3 regions of the Erwinia pyrifoliae DSM 12163 genome follow, and region 1 is predicted to be linked to each of the others. Evidence: predicted binding sites of a transcription regulator. Region 1 holds the regulator's gene; each other region holds the start of a gene.
What was found. Region 1 encodes ArgR, which controls arginine synthesis, uptake and breakdown. Its sites were predicted from a motif close to ANTGAATAAAAATACANT; they were not measured.

Region 1 (4,495 bases):
CCCGTTGGAAACCATGGACCAGGTGGCAGAAATACGCCCCGGTACGGTTATCAACGTGGAAATCAGTCGCAATGAGCAAAAAATAACGTTACCCGTAACGGTACAAGAGTATCCGGAAGAAAATCAGAGCCGGTGACCTGCCCCATCTGGCGATGGGGCAGAAAAAGCGACATGCTACTTAACGAACTCTTCGCCGAGCGTAATGTCTTTTTTCAACGTATCAAGCATGTGGGTCAGTGCATGTTGTTCAAACGCACTGAGTTCTCCGACAGGACGACGCTCAACAATGCCATTCTTACCCAACAGCAGCGGCTGCGAGAAGAAACGCGCATGTTCTCCGTCCCCTTCGACATAAGCACATTCAACGACGTTGCTTTCACCTTTCAGCGCGCGTACCAGCGACAGACCAAAACGTGCCGCAGCCTGGCCCATTGACAGTGTGGCCGAACCACCGCCAGCCTTCGCTTCTACCACTTCAGTACCCGCATTCTGGATACGTTTAGTCAGATCAGATACCTCCTGCTCACTGAGGCTGATCCCAGGGATCTGTGACAGCAGCGGCAGAATGGTCACGCCTGAGTGACCGCCGATAACCGGAACATTCAATTCTTCAGGCTGTTGACCTTTCAATGCGGCAACGAACGTGTTAGCACGGATGATATCCAGCGTGGTAATGCCGAACAGTTTATTCCTGTCGTAGACGCCGGCTTTTTTCAGCACTTCTGCCGCAATGGCCACCGTGGTGTTGACCGGGTTAGTGATGATACCGATCAGCGCTTTAGGACTGGTCGCAGCGACCTGCTCAATCAAATTGCGCACAATACCGGCATTGACGTTAAACAGGTCAGAACGATCCATACCCGGTTTACGCGCAACACCCGCTGAAATCAGCACCACATCAGCACCTTTCAGTGCCGGGGTCGCATCTTCACCACTGAAACCTTCAATTTTGACCGAAGTTGGGATGTGGCTTAAGTCAACCGCAACACCAGGGGTCACGGGTGCGATATCGTACAGAGAGAGTTCTGAACCTGCCGGAAGCTGGGTTTTTAGCAACAGGGCAAGCGCCTGGCCAATACCACCCGCTGCACCGAGAACTGCAACTTTCATCCTATACTCCTTATTATATTTTAAGCATTTTGCGTGCCGGGGAACCCAGGTAAGCCCGATATGAGATCGCTGCAGCGTGCGCATCGCGGCGAAAGCGATCATCACCGCGCTTTGTAAACGGTCAGTGACCGGGGGTAACTCAGGCGGCTAACAATGCAACAACTTCAGATATTCAGGGTATTACCGTGATTCGGCGTTACATTACACCCTTACCGCTAACCTGAACAACCATCACATTATAACAATTCGTTCACTTTCTGCGCGCCAAAGCACAGAGTCGACAAATTCTTTTTCGCGGAAAAATTTGTTAGACTGCGCCGCCGCGCGGTAAGTGAGTGAGCCAATGCCATATTTGCTATTTGCATAAAAATTCATTTAATTGCATAATAATGTAAAATCCCGCTGAGGGGATGGCTGAATAACCCATTTTATCGGTAACCTATGCGCAACTCATCAAGACAAGAAGACCTGATTAAGGCGTTTAAAGCCTTACTTAAAGAGGAAAAATTCAGCTCACAGGGAGAAATCGTCATTGCCCTGCAGGATGAAGGATTCGATAACATTAATCAGTCGAAAGTGTCACGTATGCTGACAAAATTCGGTGCGGTGCGCACTCGCAACGCTAAAATGGAAATGGTTTACTGCTTACCCGCCGAGCTTGGCGTGCCGACTACCACCAGCCCGCTGAAGAACCTGGTATTAGATATCGACTATAACGACGCGCTGGTGGTGATCCACACCAGTCCGGGGGCAGCGCAGCTGATTGCTCGCCTGCTGGACTCACTGGGCAAAGCGGAAGGCATTCTCGGCACCATCGCAGGCGATGACACCATTTTTATTACTCCGGCGCGTTCGTTTACCGTTAAGCAGCTGCACGATGCCATCCTGGTGCTGTTCGAACAGGAACTTTAAACCTTCCCCTCTTCTGTCGCCGCCATCGTACCGTTCTGCATAAGCCTGAACGCTCAGCACACAGTTCGCTGTCGGCAAACTTCTGGCATCAACCCGGCGACAGCGTCCATCTTTCGGTCATTTCAGAGCCAGTCAGCGACCCTGGTCTCTTCACGGCATCGGGATCATTGATGTCAGCATTTGCTACTGGCTAAAGCGACGGCTTTTTATACTAAAACCTGCCTGTCATCTCTTTCACAATGTGATCTACCGCAACTAAGCGCACGAATAGATAAATCCTCCTGACATACTGTTTTTTAATCCATTTTAGCGTAATCGTACAAAAAAAAGGCGTTTTTTATAACTCTACGTTATTAAAAACACCATTCCGCGCCAGCGTAAACGCATTTATATTATTATCCTGCTATTAATTTTACACGTTATTAGTTCTATAATTGTTTCTGTGATGCAGATCCAAACAATTAAAAGTTAACCATCGTTGACGAGGAAAATCTCATGAATATCAAAACCACTATTGCGGCCTTAGGCATGCTTTCTACTCTGTCATTTAGCGCATTCGCCGCTCAGTCTGTCAATACGGATCAGATAAAAGGCCTGCAACCGATCGGAGTGGTCAGCGTGAGTGGTGTTAGCGGATCGTCAATGGATATCCGGCAGGCGCTGAATGATAAAGCCCGAGAAAAAGGTGCCAGCGCCTACCGTGTTATTGAAAACTACCAAAACGGTAACTGGCACGCGACCGCCGAACTTTACAAATAAGCCAAGCGTAAACGTAAAGAATCTATCAATAAAAAACCTTGCGGTAATCCCAAGTATAAAAACGTTTTTCATCCCTTCCGATTACCGCGCAATAACGATTATGGAGTCATCATGAAAACGACCTTTGCCATTGCTGCTTTAAGTCTTGCTTCTGTGCTTTCATTTGCTGCCGGTGCGGCCGATCTGGTCACCAGCGAGCAGGTCATCAGCCAGAATCTACAGCCGGTAGGCTCCGTCAGCGTTAGCGGGATTGACGGTACGCCAATGGAAATCCGCCACCAGCTGTCACAAAAAGCGGATCGCCAGGGTGCAACGTCTTACCGCGTCGTTGAAGCGCGTAACGATGGTAACTATCACGCCACGGCCGAGCTTTACAAATAACCAACGATAAACCGGTGCATCAGCACCGGTATTTTACTGTCGTTGCTCGCCCATCTCTTTCTGTCAACCTGCCGGAATATCACTTTAGCCCCGTTCGCCGGGGCTTTTACATCTTCTGACTACTGAGCGAACCTGGAAAGAGGAAGCCAGACGGTACAATCGAGTGGAGGCACCACATTACAGCTTATCTGCCAGCCTGAGCAAAACTCACACCTCGATCAGCGTTTGCTGATATTTCTTTAATACCATCGCCAGACGCGCAACGGGTTCAGTCACGCTTTGCGCAGCCTGATACCGCTGTAGTTTTTGCTGGTAAACGTCGAACTCAGCCAGCAGGCGCTCAAAATAGTCACGTCTGTTCGCATCGCTGCCGGCCGAGATCACCCGGTCGGCAGTGTGGCGCAGCTGCTGATGAAACGCTGAGAGGTCGGGGTTGATTGGCACGTCAGCAGCACGCAGTCGCTGGTGTGCGATGATTAGCGTCAGCGCCAGCCGGTACTTGTTGATGTCGCCAGGGAAGCTGTTCATCAGCATAAACAACTGTTGGTATAGCGCAGGCAGGTGGTTCTCTTTGCGCCGCACGGTATTGGTGGTCATCGCTGATACGGCGGCATACATAAAGCGATTGAGCAAAATGCGCCCGACGCGCGCCTTAGAGGTATCGCGGATAAGCAGAATAACCAGCAGCGCGACAAAACAGCCGATCGCCTGGCCGAGGGCATTATCCAGAAACGGGCTGACTTCAAACTGCATCGGGTTGTCCAGCGTCAGGATATTGATGGTGCCGACCAGCGCACCTAACGCACCAATTTGACGCCGCTGGATAAGAAGGCCGCTGATAAAGGCGATCAGCCCCAGCGCGATACACAATAGCAGCATACTCTGCTGGGTGTTCGGCATCACCACCATGTAGTAAAGCGACCCCAGCGGGATCGCGACGATCATGCCGTACAGGAAATCTTTAGCGACCATCAACGGGTTAGGCATACGCATGGCCAACGAGGTAATGACGGCCAGTATCACCATCGCACCACTGCCCGATGTCCAGCCGGTCCACAACCAGAACAGTGAACCCACGGCGGTTGCCACGAAAGTACGTATCCCATTCACCAACGCATGCCGGGTTTCCGCCGAACGCATCTTCACTACCGGGTCAACATTCAGCATCTCTTCTTCGCGATGGCCGATACTGCTGTTAGTGTGGATCCCTTTCAGCAGCAGCAGATAACGACTGGCTGCCCCAACCCAACTGCCGATCGTCGTCGGGGTATTTTTAGTGCCGCTGGCGGTGATGACCCGACGCATAGTTTTCATGCGTTGATGGATATCGGCA
Region 2 (4,495 bases), 1.2 Mb from region 1:
TTAAGATCCCACAGCCAGCCGATTTTTCCGCCTGAATAAGCCGGATGGCGAAAGCCCAGCGCCGGAATAAGGAAACCGTGCATCGCGATAGTGATGATTAAGCCATAGGCAGCGCCGTACCACAGTCTGACTTTAGGCCAGAAAGCGGATAGCAGGACGTAAGCAAAGGCGAAAGCAAAACTAAACAGCCAGTGGTACAGCATCACCGCGCCGGGAATAGTGATGCCCTGATAGACATAATCCATGGAATGGGCGTTGATCCCCAGCGGGCCAAGCCAGGCGTCAATATGTGCTGCGGGCGGTGATATTTCACCGGCTATACGCGGGGGCATATTCGCTTCCGTGCCGGACTTGACCAGGGAACTGATAAACCCGCCAATCAGGGTACTCCATACGATAATTTTCAGGTTTATTTTATTGATTGTCATAACACACATTTTCCTTACGTCCATCGAAAACAGACAGCGGTTAGCCACCTGCAATAATCATATTTGTTTTGTCATCTGCAGGTGATTCAGCGCCCTTATCTTCTCACCAACAGGGGTGAAATGCCTGTATCTGCTGCCGGCACGGCTGGCAAAAACAGGCTAAAGCTTCAGGCTCCGGCACCGAAAGCGATCAGCTCTGGCGGGTATGAACGCTGGCTTCGCGCAGGTCTGCCATCAACACTTTGGAACGCCGCTGATAGTTATACATCTGCTTTTTACTTTCCGGCAGCCGCTCGATCTCTACCGGCTCAAAGCCGCGCTCCTGGAACCAGTGAATGCTGCGCGTGGTCAGCACGAACAGCTTTTTTAGCCCCATCTGCCGCGCCTGTAACGCCACGCGCTCCAGTAATGCTTCACCGCGTGACGAGCTGCGGTAATCAGGATGTACCGCTACGCAGGCCATTTCACCAATCTGCTCTTCCGGGAACGGATAGAGGGCGGCACAGCCGATGGTCAGGTTATCGCGCTCGATAATGGTAAATTTGTCGATTTCCATCTCCAGCTGTTCACGCGAACGGCGTACCAGAATGCCCTGCTGTTCCATCGGGCGGATCAGTTCCAGAATGCCGCCGATATCGTTAATGGTGGCACGGCGGATCTGCTCGGCGCTCTCCATAACAATCTGGGTGCCGATGCCGTCGCGTGAGAACAGTTCCTGTAACAGCGCGCCATCTTCCCGATAGCTGATCAGGTGGCTGCGACGTACCCCGCTGCGGCAGGCTTTTACCGCGCCGCGCAGGAAGCGTACCGTGCCTGAGTGGTAATCATCCCGGGTTTCAAACTCTTCGATGCGCAGCTGTGCCTCATTCGGGAACAGCTCGGAGATAATGCGGCCTTCTGCATCCGTCACCCCCTGTTCGGAGCAGAAACCAATCATCTTTTCGGCCTTCAGCTTAATTGACAGTTGGGTGGCCACCTCTTCCGAGGTCAGATTGAAGCTCTCTCCGGTGACCGATACGGCTACCGGCCCCAACAGGACAATGGCTCCGCTGTCCAGCTGACGATGTATCGATTCTTCATCGATGCGGCGGATACGGCCGCTATGGCAGTAGTCGACGCCATCATCGACGCCCAGCGGCTGAGCGATAATAAAGTTTCCGCTAACGACATTAATATGCGCGCCCTGCAATGGGGTGTTATTCAGGCTCATGGACAGGCGGGCAGTAATATCTAACTGCAAACGGCCGGCAGCCTGCTTGACCAGCTCCAGCGACTGGGCATCCGTTACGCGGGTATGTTTATGGTAGACAGGTTCCAGATTGTGCCCGGCAAGGCTGGCATCGATCTGCGGGCGGGCGCCGTACACCACCACCAGGCGGATGCCCAGGCTATGCAGCAGGCCGATATCGTTGACGATGCTTGAGAAGTTTTCATGCCCGATGGCTTCACCGCCCAGCATAATGACAAACGTTTTACCACGATGGGCGTTGATATAGGGTACGGTATGGCGAAATCCCTGAACCAGCTCGGTACTACGTTCCTTCACGGCAAATCCTCTCTGCATTATTATTCGTTAAAAGTGTATTTTTATTCTTTTATGGGCGCGGGTGCAAGTAGCATTTGTCCTTAATCATCACTCGGAATGGTATTTTCTTCTGTCAGACGCGCTGCATTTATTCGTTTTTCTCAGTGACACTGCCGGAGGGATTCGTTAGAGTTTCGCCGATTTTTTTATTTGGCTTTTTATTAGACACCTCACAGCATTTGGAGTGGCATGACTGATTCAACTTCCCTTAACCGCCGACGGTTATTACAAGGGGCCGGGGCGCTGTGGCTGTTGAGCGTTAGCCGCACAGGCATGAGCGCCAGTCGACATGTTGTCGCAATCCGCATCTGGCCTTCGTCCACCTACTCACGTTTGACCATTGAGTCTAATACGCCGCTGAAATATAAGCAGTTTGCTCTGAGAAACCCCGACCGTGTCGTGGTGGATATTGAACATATTCAGCTTAATCGCGTATTGAACGATGTCGGGAAGCTGGTGCGCGAAGACGATCCTTATATTAAAAATGTGCGTGTGGGTCAGTTTGACCCGAATACCGTGCGCCTGGTGCTGGAAATCAAACAGAATGTTGCGCCGCGTACCTTTACTCTTGCCCCGGTCGCCGGGATTAAACATCGTCTGGTGCTGGATCTCTATCCGGTGCAAAGGCCGCAGCACAATGACGATCCGCTGCTGGCGTTACTGGAAGATTACAATCAGGGCGATCTGGGGCGTAGCCAGCCTAAGGCCGCGCCGCTACCCGGTAAGGCTGGAAAGGATCGGCCGATAGTGATTATGCTTGACCCCGGTCACGGTGGCGAAGATTCCGGCGCCGTTGGCAAACACAAAACGCGTGAAAAAGACGTGGTGCTGAAAATTGCCCGCCGCCTGAAATCCCTGATCGACAAGCAGCCGAATATGCGCGCCTATATGACGCGTAATGAAGATGTGTTTATTCCGTTAAAAGTGCGGGTGGCGAAAGCGCGCAAACAGCGTGCCGATCTGTTTATTTCCATTCACGCCGATGCGTTTACCCGTCGTACAGCGCGCGGATCGTCCGTGTTCGCGTTATCGACAAAAGGGGCCACCAGTACCGCAGCACGATTTCTGGCACAGACCCAGAATGAGTCGGATCTGATTGGCGGCGTCAGTATGAGGGGCGATCGCTATCTCGACCATACGATGTTCGATATGTTGCAGGGCCGCACAATCAACGACAGCCTGAGGTTTGGCGGGGAAGTGCTGGCGCGGATGGGAAAAATTAATCACCTGCACAAGCGCACCGTCGATCAGGCGGGTTTTGCGGTGTTGAAAGCGCCCGATATCCCGTCAATTCTGGTAGAAACCGCATTTATCAGTAACCTGGAAGAGGAACGTAAGCTGCGTACCACGCGTTTTCAGCATCAGGTGGCGGATTCGATTCTGGCAGGGATTAAAGCCTATTTTGCTAACGGCGCGTCGTTGGCCACCAATAAATAACCACCGGAAAGAAAGGATTCTGCCCGGTAAAACAGGCTGGATAAGCTTCAGATACAAAAAAACACCCTGAAGGGTGTTTGTTGGTTGCGGGAGCCGGATTTGAACCGACGACCTTCGGGTTATGAGCCCGACGAGCTACCAGGCTGCTCCATCCCGCGTCCGGTTGACGCTTTTATTACTGCACACCACGACGGCAAATTGGTTGCGGGAGCCGGATTTGAACCGACGACCTTCGGGTTATGAGCCCGACGAGCTACCAGGCTGCTCCATCCCGCGTCCGCGTGGTTTGTCGCTTCCATCACGACACTGTCTCTGTTACTGCTTCACTAAACCTTAACTGATTTCAGTGAATTGGTTGCGGGAGCCGGATTTGAACCGACGACCTTCGGGTTATGAGCCCGACGAGCTACCAGGCTGCTCCATCCCGCGTCCGTGGAAGCGCACTATACGCCTGATGCGTTTTGTTGCAACCCCTTTTTGCAGTTAAGTGGCTAAAAGCGCGCTCAGGCTATCTTTTTTTGACCAAATGCTGAAAAGTTGTGCAAATAATTGTGGTCTTTTTCCACCAGCACATTTTCTTATGGTGGAGCCTTTGCTATCTTCGCGCAGGGTTCCCGTATAAAGGTAAGCAAGGCATGAAAGCAGGTTGGGCGAAATATCTGGTGACCGGCACGCTGCTGGCACTGCTGGCGGGGTGTAGCTCGAAACCCACCGATCGTGGGCAACAGTATAAAGATGGAAAGTTGATCCAGCCGCTGGCGCTGGTCAATCAGCCCAATGCGAAAGGTCGCCCGGTCAACGGCAAAGATTTTGCCGATCAGGTTTCTCAAATACGCTTTGCCTCGGCAGGCATGTATTCACGCCAGTCTGCCGCCTACAGCGCCATTCAGAGCTGGCTGATGGCCGGCGGCGATACCCGTCAGCTGCGGCAGTTTGGTCTGAATGCTTTCCAGATGGAAGGCACCGACAACTACGGTAACGTGCAGTTTACCGGCTATTACACGCCGGTTGTTCAGGCGCGTTACAGCCGTCAGGGCGAGTTCCA
Region 3 (4,495 bases), 190 kb from region 1:
CCGCACGCAGCGCGTTGACCATAATAGTGCCGCCGGGGGTTTCGTAGCAGCCGCGCGATTTGATGCCCACCAGACGGTTTTCCACGATGTCGATACGGCCCACGCCGTGACGCGCACCGATCGCATTCAGCTTGTCCAGGCAGCCGAACGGGCTTAACGCTTCGCCGTTTACCGCGACGACGCGGCCTTTCTCAACGGCAACAGTGACCTGCTCTGGCTGGTCAGGCGCTTCCAGCGGATCGACGGTCCACACCCAGCAATCCTTATTCGGTGCATTCCACGGGCTTTCCAGCACGCCGCCTTCGGTAGAGATGTGCCAGGCGTTTTCATCGCGGCTGTAGATTTTTTCCAGTGACGCGGTGGTGGGGATATTGCGCTCTTTCAGATAGTCCAGCAGCGCCTCACGGGAACGCAGATCCCACTCGCGCCACGGAGCCACCACTTTCAGCTGTGGCGCCAGCGCGGTATAGGTGGTTTCAAAACGCACCTGGTCATTTCCTTTACCGGTTGCACCGTGGCACAGGGCATCCGCTCCGACTTTCAGCGCCAGCTCTACCTGAGCTTTGGCAATAATCGGGCGCGCCATCGACGTACCCAGCAGATAGGTGCCTTCATACAGGGCGCCGGTTTGCAGCACCGGATAAACGTACTCGCTGATGAACTCTTCACGCAGATCCACCACATGGCACTCTGACGCGCCGGACTGCAGGGCTTTCTGCTCCACGCCTTCCAGATCGCCACGTTCCTGGCCGATATCCGCCACGAATGCCACCACTTCGCAGCCGCCGTAGTTCTCTTTCAGCCACGGAATGATGGCTGAAGTATCCAGACCGCCGGAGTAAGCCAGTACGATTTTCTTGATGCTTTTGTCTTGCATTGTCTTTTTCCTTGATTGAATACGTTACTGATTAAGCGAGAATACGGGTGCCAATCGACACGCCGTTAAACAAGTCAGGCAGCTGTTCGGCATGGCGCCAGCTGGCAATATCGACCGGGCGTCCCAGCGTGCGGGCAGCCTCCAGTGCGGCATTCACTTTAACGATCATACCGTCGGTAATCACCCCGTCGGCGATCAGCCGTTCAGCTTTCTCTGCCGTCATCTCTGCAATACGCTGCTTGCTGGCATCCAGAATACCGCTCACATCAGAGAGCAGGATAAGATCTGCGCCCAGAGTGGCTGCCAGCGCTGTGGCAGCCTGATCGGCGTTCACATTCATCAGCAGGCCATCCTGCGTGATACCGATTGAGCTAACCACCGGCAGATAACCCGCCGCCAGCAGAGTATTCATCAGGCGCGGCATACCCGGAGTGGCCAGGCCAACGTGCCCCAATTCCTCATCGAAGCGCTCAACATTGACGCTGCCCCCATCGCCAAGACACAGGCCAACCGCGTCAATGCCGTGTTTTTTCGACCACGCCAGCAGCGTTTTGTTGGCCGTTCCGGCCAGCGCACCGGTGATCACATCAATCTGATCGGCTGGCGTCACGCGCAGACCGTTTTTCTTCGTCACCGGCAACGACAGTTTGCTCATCAGCTCATCGACCAGGCAGCCACCACCGTGAACGATCAGCAAAGGCCGCTGATGCGTGCTACGGTAGCTTACCAGGGCAGTGAAAAGACGCTCCAGCGCCTCTTCGCTGTCCAGCAAAACACCACCTAACTTGATAATTAACGGATTGGTCATGAAGTCACTCGCTCTCTGTCAGTAACCGCGCTTCAGGGCTGCTAAGGCGCTGGTGCAACTATGGCTGCGGATAAAGAGAATTATCGGTTCCCATTCATCCGCCGCTATTGTATTTTTATTCACTATTAGTGCATGAATATTGATACTATCCTAACGCAAGGACCGTCAACAGTGAAGACAAAATTACCTAATTTTATCGAGATTTACCGCCAGTTGATTGCAACGCCATCAATCAGCGCTACCGATAGCGCGCTCGATCAAAGCAATGAAACTTTAATCAATTTGCTCGGCGGCTGGTTCCGCGATCTTGGCTTTACCGTTGAGGTGCAGCCGGTTCCCGGCACGCGCAACAAATTCAATATGCTGGCGAAAAGCGGCAGCGGTGCTGGCGGCCTGCTGCTGGCAGGTCATACCGATACCGTTCCCTTTGACGATGGCCGCTGGACCCGCGACCCTTTCACCCTGACCGAGCATGACAATAAGCTGTTCGGCCTCGGCACCGCAGATATGAAAGGTTTCTTCGCCTTTATTTTAGATACCCTGCGTGATGTGGAGCTGTCAACGCTGAAAAAACCGCTGTATATCCTCGCCACCGCCGATGAAGAAACCACGATGGCTGGCGCAAAATACTTCTCTGAATCAACCGCTCTGCGCCCGGACTGCGCGATTATCGGCGAGCCAACCTCGCTGAAACCGGTGCGTGCGCATAAAGGCCATATCTCGAACGTCATCCGTATTCAGGGGCAGTCCGGCCACTCCAGCGATCCGGGCCGTGGCGTCAACGCCATTGAACTGATGCACGAATCCATCACCCGGTTAATGGGGCTACGCAACACGCTGAAGGAACGCTATCATCATGCGGGTTTTGCCATTCCTTACCCGACGATGAACTTTGGCCATATTCACGGCGGGGATGCGGCTAACCGTATCTGCGCCTGCTGTGAACTGCATATGGATATCCGCCCGCTGCCTGGCCTGACGTTAAGCGATCTCGACGGGCTGCTGAATGAGGCGCTGGCTCCGGTGAGCGCACGCTGGCCAGGCCGTCTGACCGTCGGCGAGCTTCACCCGCCCATTCCGGGCTATGAGTGCCCACGGGAACATCAGCTGGTACAGGTGGTTGAAAAGCTGCTGGGCAGCGAAACGGAAGTGGTGAACTACTGCACCGAAGCGCCGTTTATTCAGCAAATCTGTCCAACGCTGGTGTTAGGACCGGGATCGATCGACCAGGCACATCAGCCGGATGAATTTATCGATACCGCCTTTATTAAGCCAACGCACGAACTGATCGCTCAGGTGGTGCACCATTTTTGCCACCATTAGGCCACTGTCGGGGTATTTAACGGTGAAAACAACCCTTTGCCCCATTTTTATTATTCCTAATAATGAGAATAAATTATCTCACCATCACTTCATTAAATTCTCTAAATTTCTAAGAGTTAGCCGCATCATGCGCAGAATGTAGGCTAATTGACGAATCGTGCTTAACGTGGCTAGATAACAGACTCAGCAGGGTGAAAAAAACGCGAAAATACAAGAAAGGGTGTCAGGGATCATATGAACGAACAATATTCCGCAATGCGAAGTAATGTCAGTATGCTCGGCAAACTGCTCGGGGATACGATTAAAGATGCACTGGGAGAGAACATCCTCGACCGGGTAGAAACTATTCGTAAACTCTCTAAGTCATCTCGTGCGGGTCATGACGCCCACCGTCAGGAACTGCTTTCCACGCTGCAAAACCTGTCTAACGACGAGCTGCTGCCGGTTGCACGCGCTTTCAGCCAGTTCCTGAACCTCACCAACGTTGCCGAGCAGTACCACACCATTTCGCCGAACGGCGAAGGTGCTAAGAATCCGGAACTGCTGGCGAAAACGTTTCAGCGCCTGAAGCAGCAGCCGGCCCTCACCGAAGCTGCCGTCCATGAAGCCCTTGGTTCCCTGTCGCTGGAACTGGTACTGACCGCGCATCCGACTGAAATCACACGCCGCACCCTGATCCACAAACTGGTGGAAGTGAACAGCTGTCTCAAGCAGTTAGATCACAATGATTTATCTGACTATGAGCACGCACAGATCATGCGCCGCCTGCGCCAGCTGGTCGCGCAAGCATGGCATACCGACGAAATCCGTAAATATCGTCCGTCCCCGGTTGACGAAGCCAAGTGGGGTTTTGCGGTGGTGGAAAACAGCCTGTGGGAAGGTGTGCCTCAGTTCCTGCGTGAGCTGAACGAGCAGGTAGAAGCCGCTTTTGGTTATACCCTGCCAGTCGACTTTGTTCCGGTGCAGTTTACCTCATGGATGGGAGGCGACCGTGACGGCAACCCGAACGTCACCGCCGATATCACTCGCCACGTCATGCAACTCAGCCGCTGGAAAGCCACCGACCTGTTCCTGCGCGACATCGCCGTACTGATTTCCGAGCTGTCGATGTCCGAATGTACGCCGGAAGTGCGCGAGCTGTGCGGCAACCCGGAAGCGCTGGAGCCGTACCGCGAGATTATGAAAAACCTGCGCAGCCAGCTGATGAGCACCCAGGCTTACCTGGCTGGCCGCCTGAAAGGCGAACGTTTAGCGCGCCCTGCCGACCTGCTGATTTCGAACGAACAGCTGTGGAACCCACTGTATACCTGCTACCAGTCATTACAGGCCTGCGGTATGGGCATTATTGCTAACGGCCAGCTACTGGATACCCTGCGCCGCGTGAAGTGTTTTGGCGTGCCGCTGGTACGCATCGATATCCGTCAGGAAAGCACCCGCCACACGGAGGCGATTGCTGAAATCACCCGTTATCTTGGTCTGGGCGATTT

Region 2: argA (amino-acid N-acetyltransferase) is a predicted target of ArgR. The motif match lies at 2,007-2,024, and genes of this name have one in related genera.
Region 3: argE (acetylornithine deacetylase) is a predicted target of ArgR. The motif match lies at 1,792-1,809, and genes of this name have one in related genera.

Annotation. Positions count from the first base shown of each region.
Region 1 is NC_017390.1:359,762-364,256, reverse strand. Features, by position in the region: gene degS (outer membrane-stress sensor serine endopeptidase DegS) at 1-136, shown strand, start outside; gene mdh (malate dehydrogenase) at 175-1,110, opposite strand; gene argR (transcriptional regulator ArgR) at 1,552-2,022, shown strand; gene yhcN (peroxide/acid stress response protein YhcN) at 2,518-2,781, shown strand; gene yhcN (peroxide/acid stress response protein YhcN) at 2,893-3,162, shown strand; gene aaeB (p-hydroxybenzoic acid efflux pump subunit AaeB) at 3,370-4,495, opposite strand, start outside.
Region 2 is NC_017390.1:3,141,404-3,145,898, reverse strand. Features, by position in the region: gene EPYR_RS14395 (YagU family protein) at 1-428, opposite strand, end outside; gene argA (amino-acid N-acetyltransferase) at 619-1,974, opposite strand; gene amiC (N-acetylmuramoyl-L-alanine amidase AmiC) at 2,203-3,450, shown strand; tRNA gene EPYR_RS14380 (tRNA-Met) at 3,532-3,608, opposite strand; tRNA gene EPYR_RS14375 (tRNA-Met) at 3,650-3,726, opposite strand; tRNA gene EPYR_RS14370 (tRNA-Met) at 3,803-3,879, opposite strand; gene mltA (murein transglycosylase A) at 4,086-4,495, shown strand, end outside.
Region 3 is NC_017390.1:173,890-178,384, reverse strand. Features, by position in the region: gene EPYR_RS00810 (argininosuccinate synthase) at 1-877, opposite strand, end outside; gene argB (acetylglutamate kinase) at 909-1,685, opposite strand; gene argE (acetylornithine deacetylase) at 1,857-3,008, shown strand; gene ppc (phosphoenolpyruvate carboxylase) at 3,243-4,495, shown strand, end outside.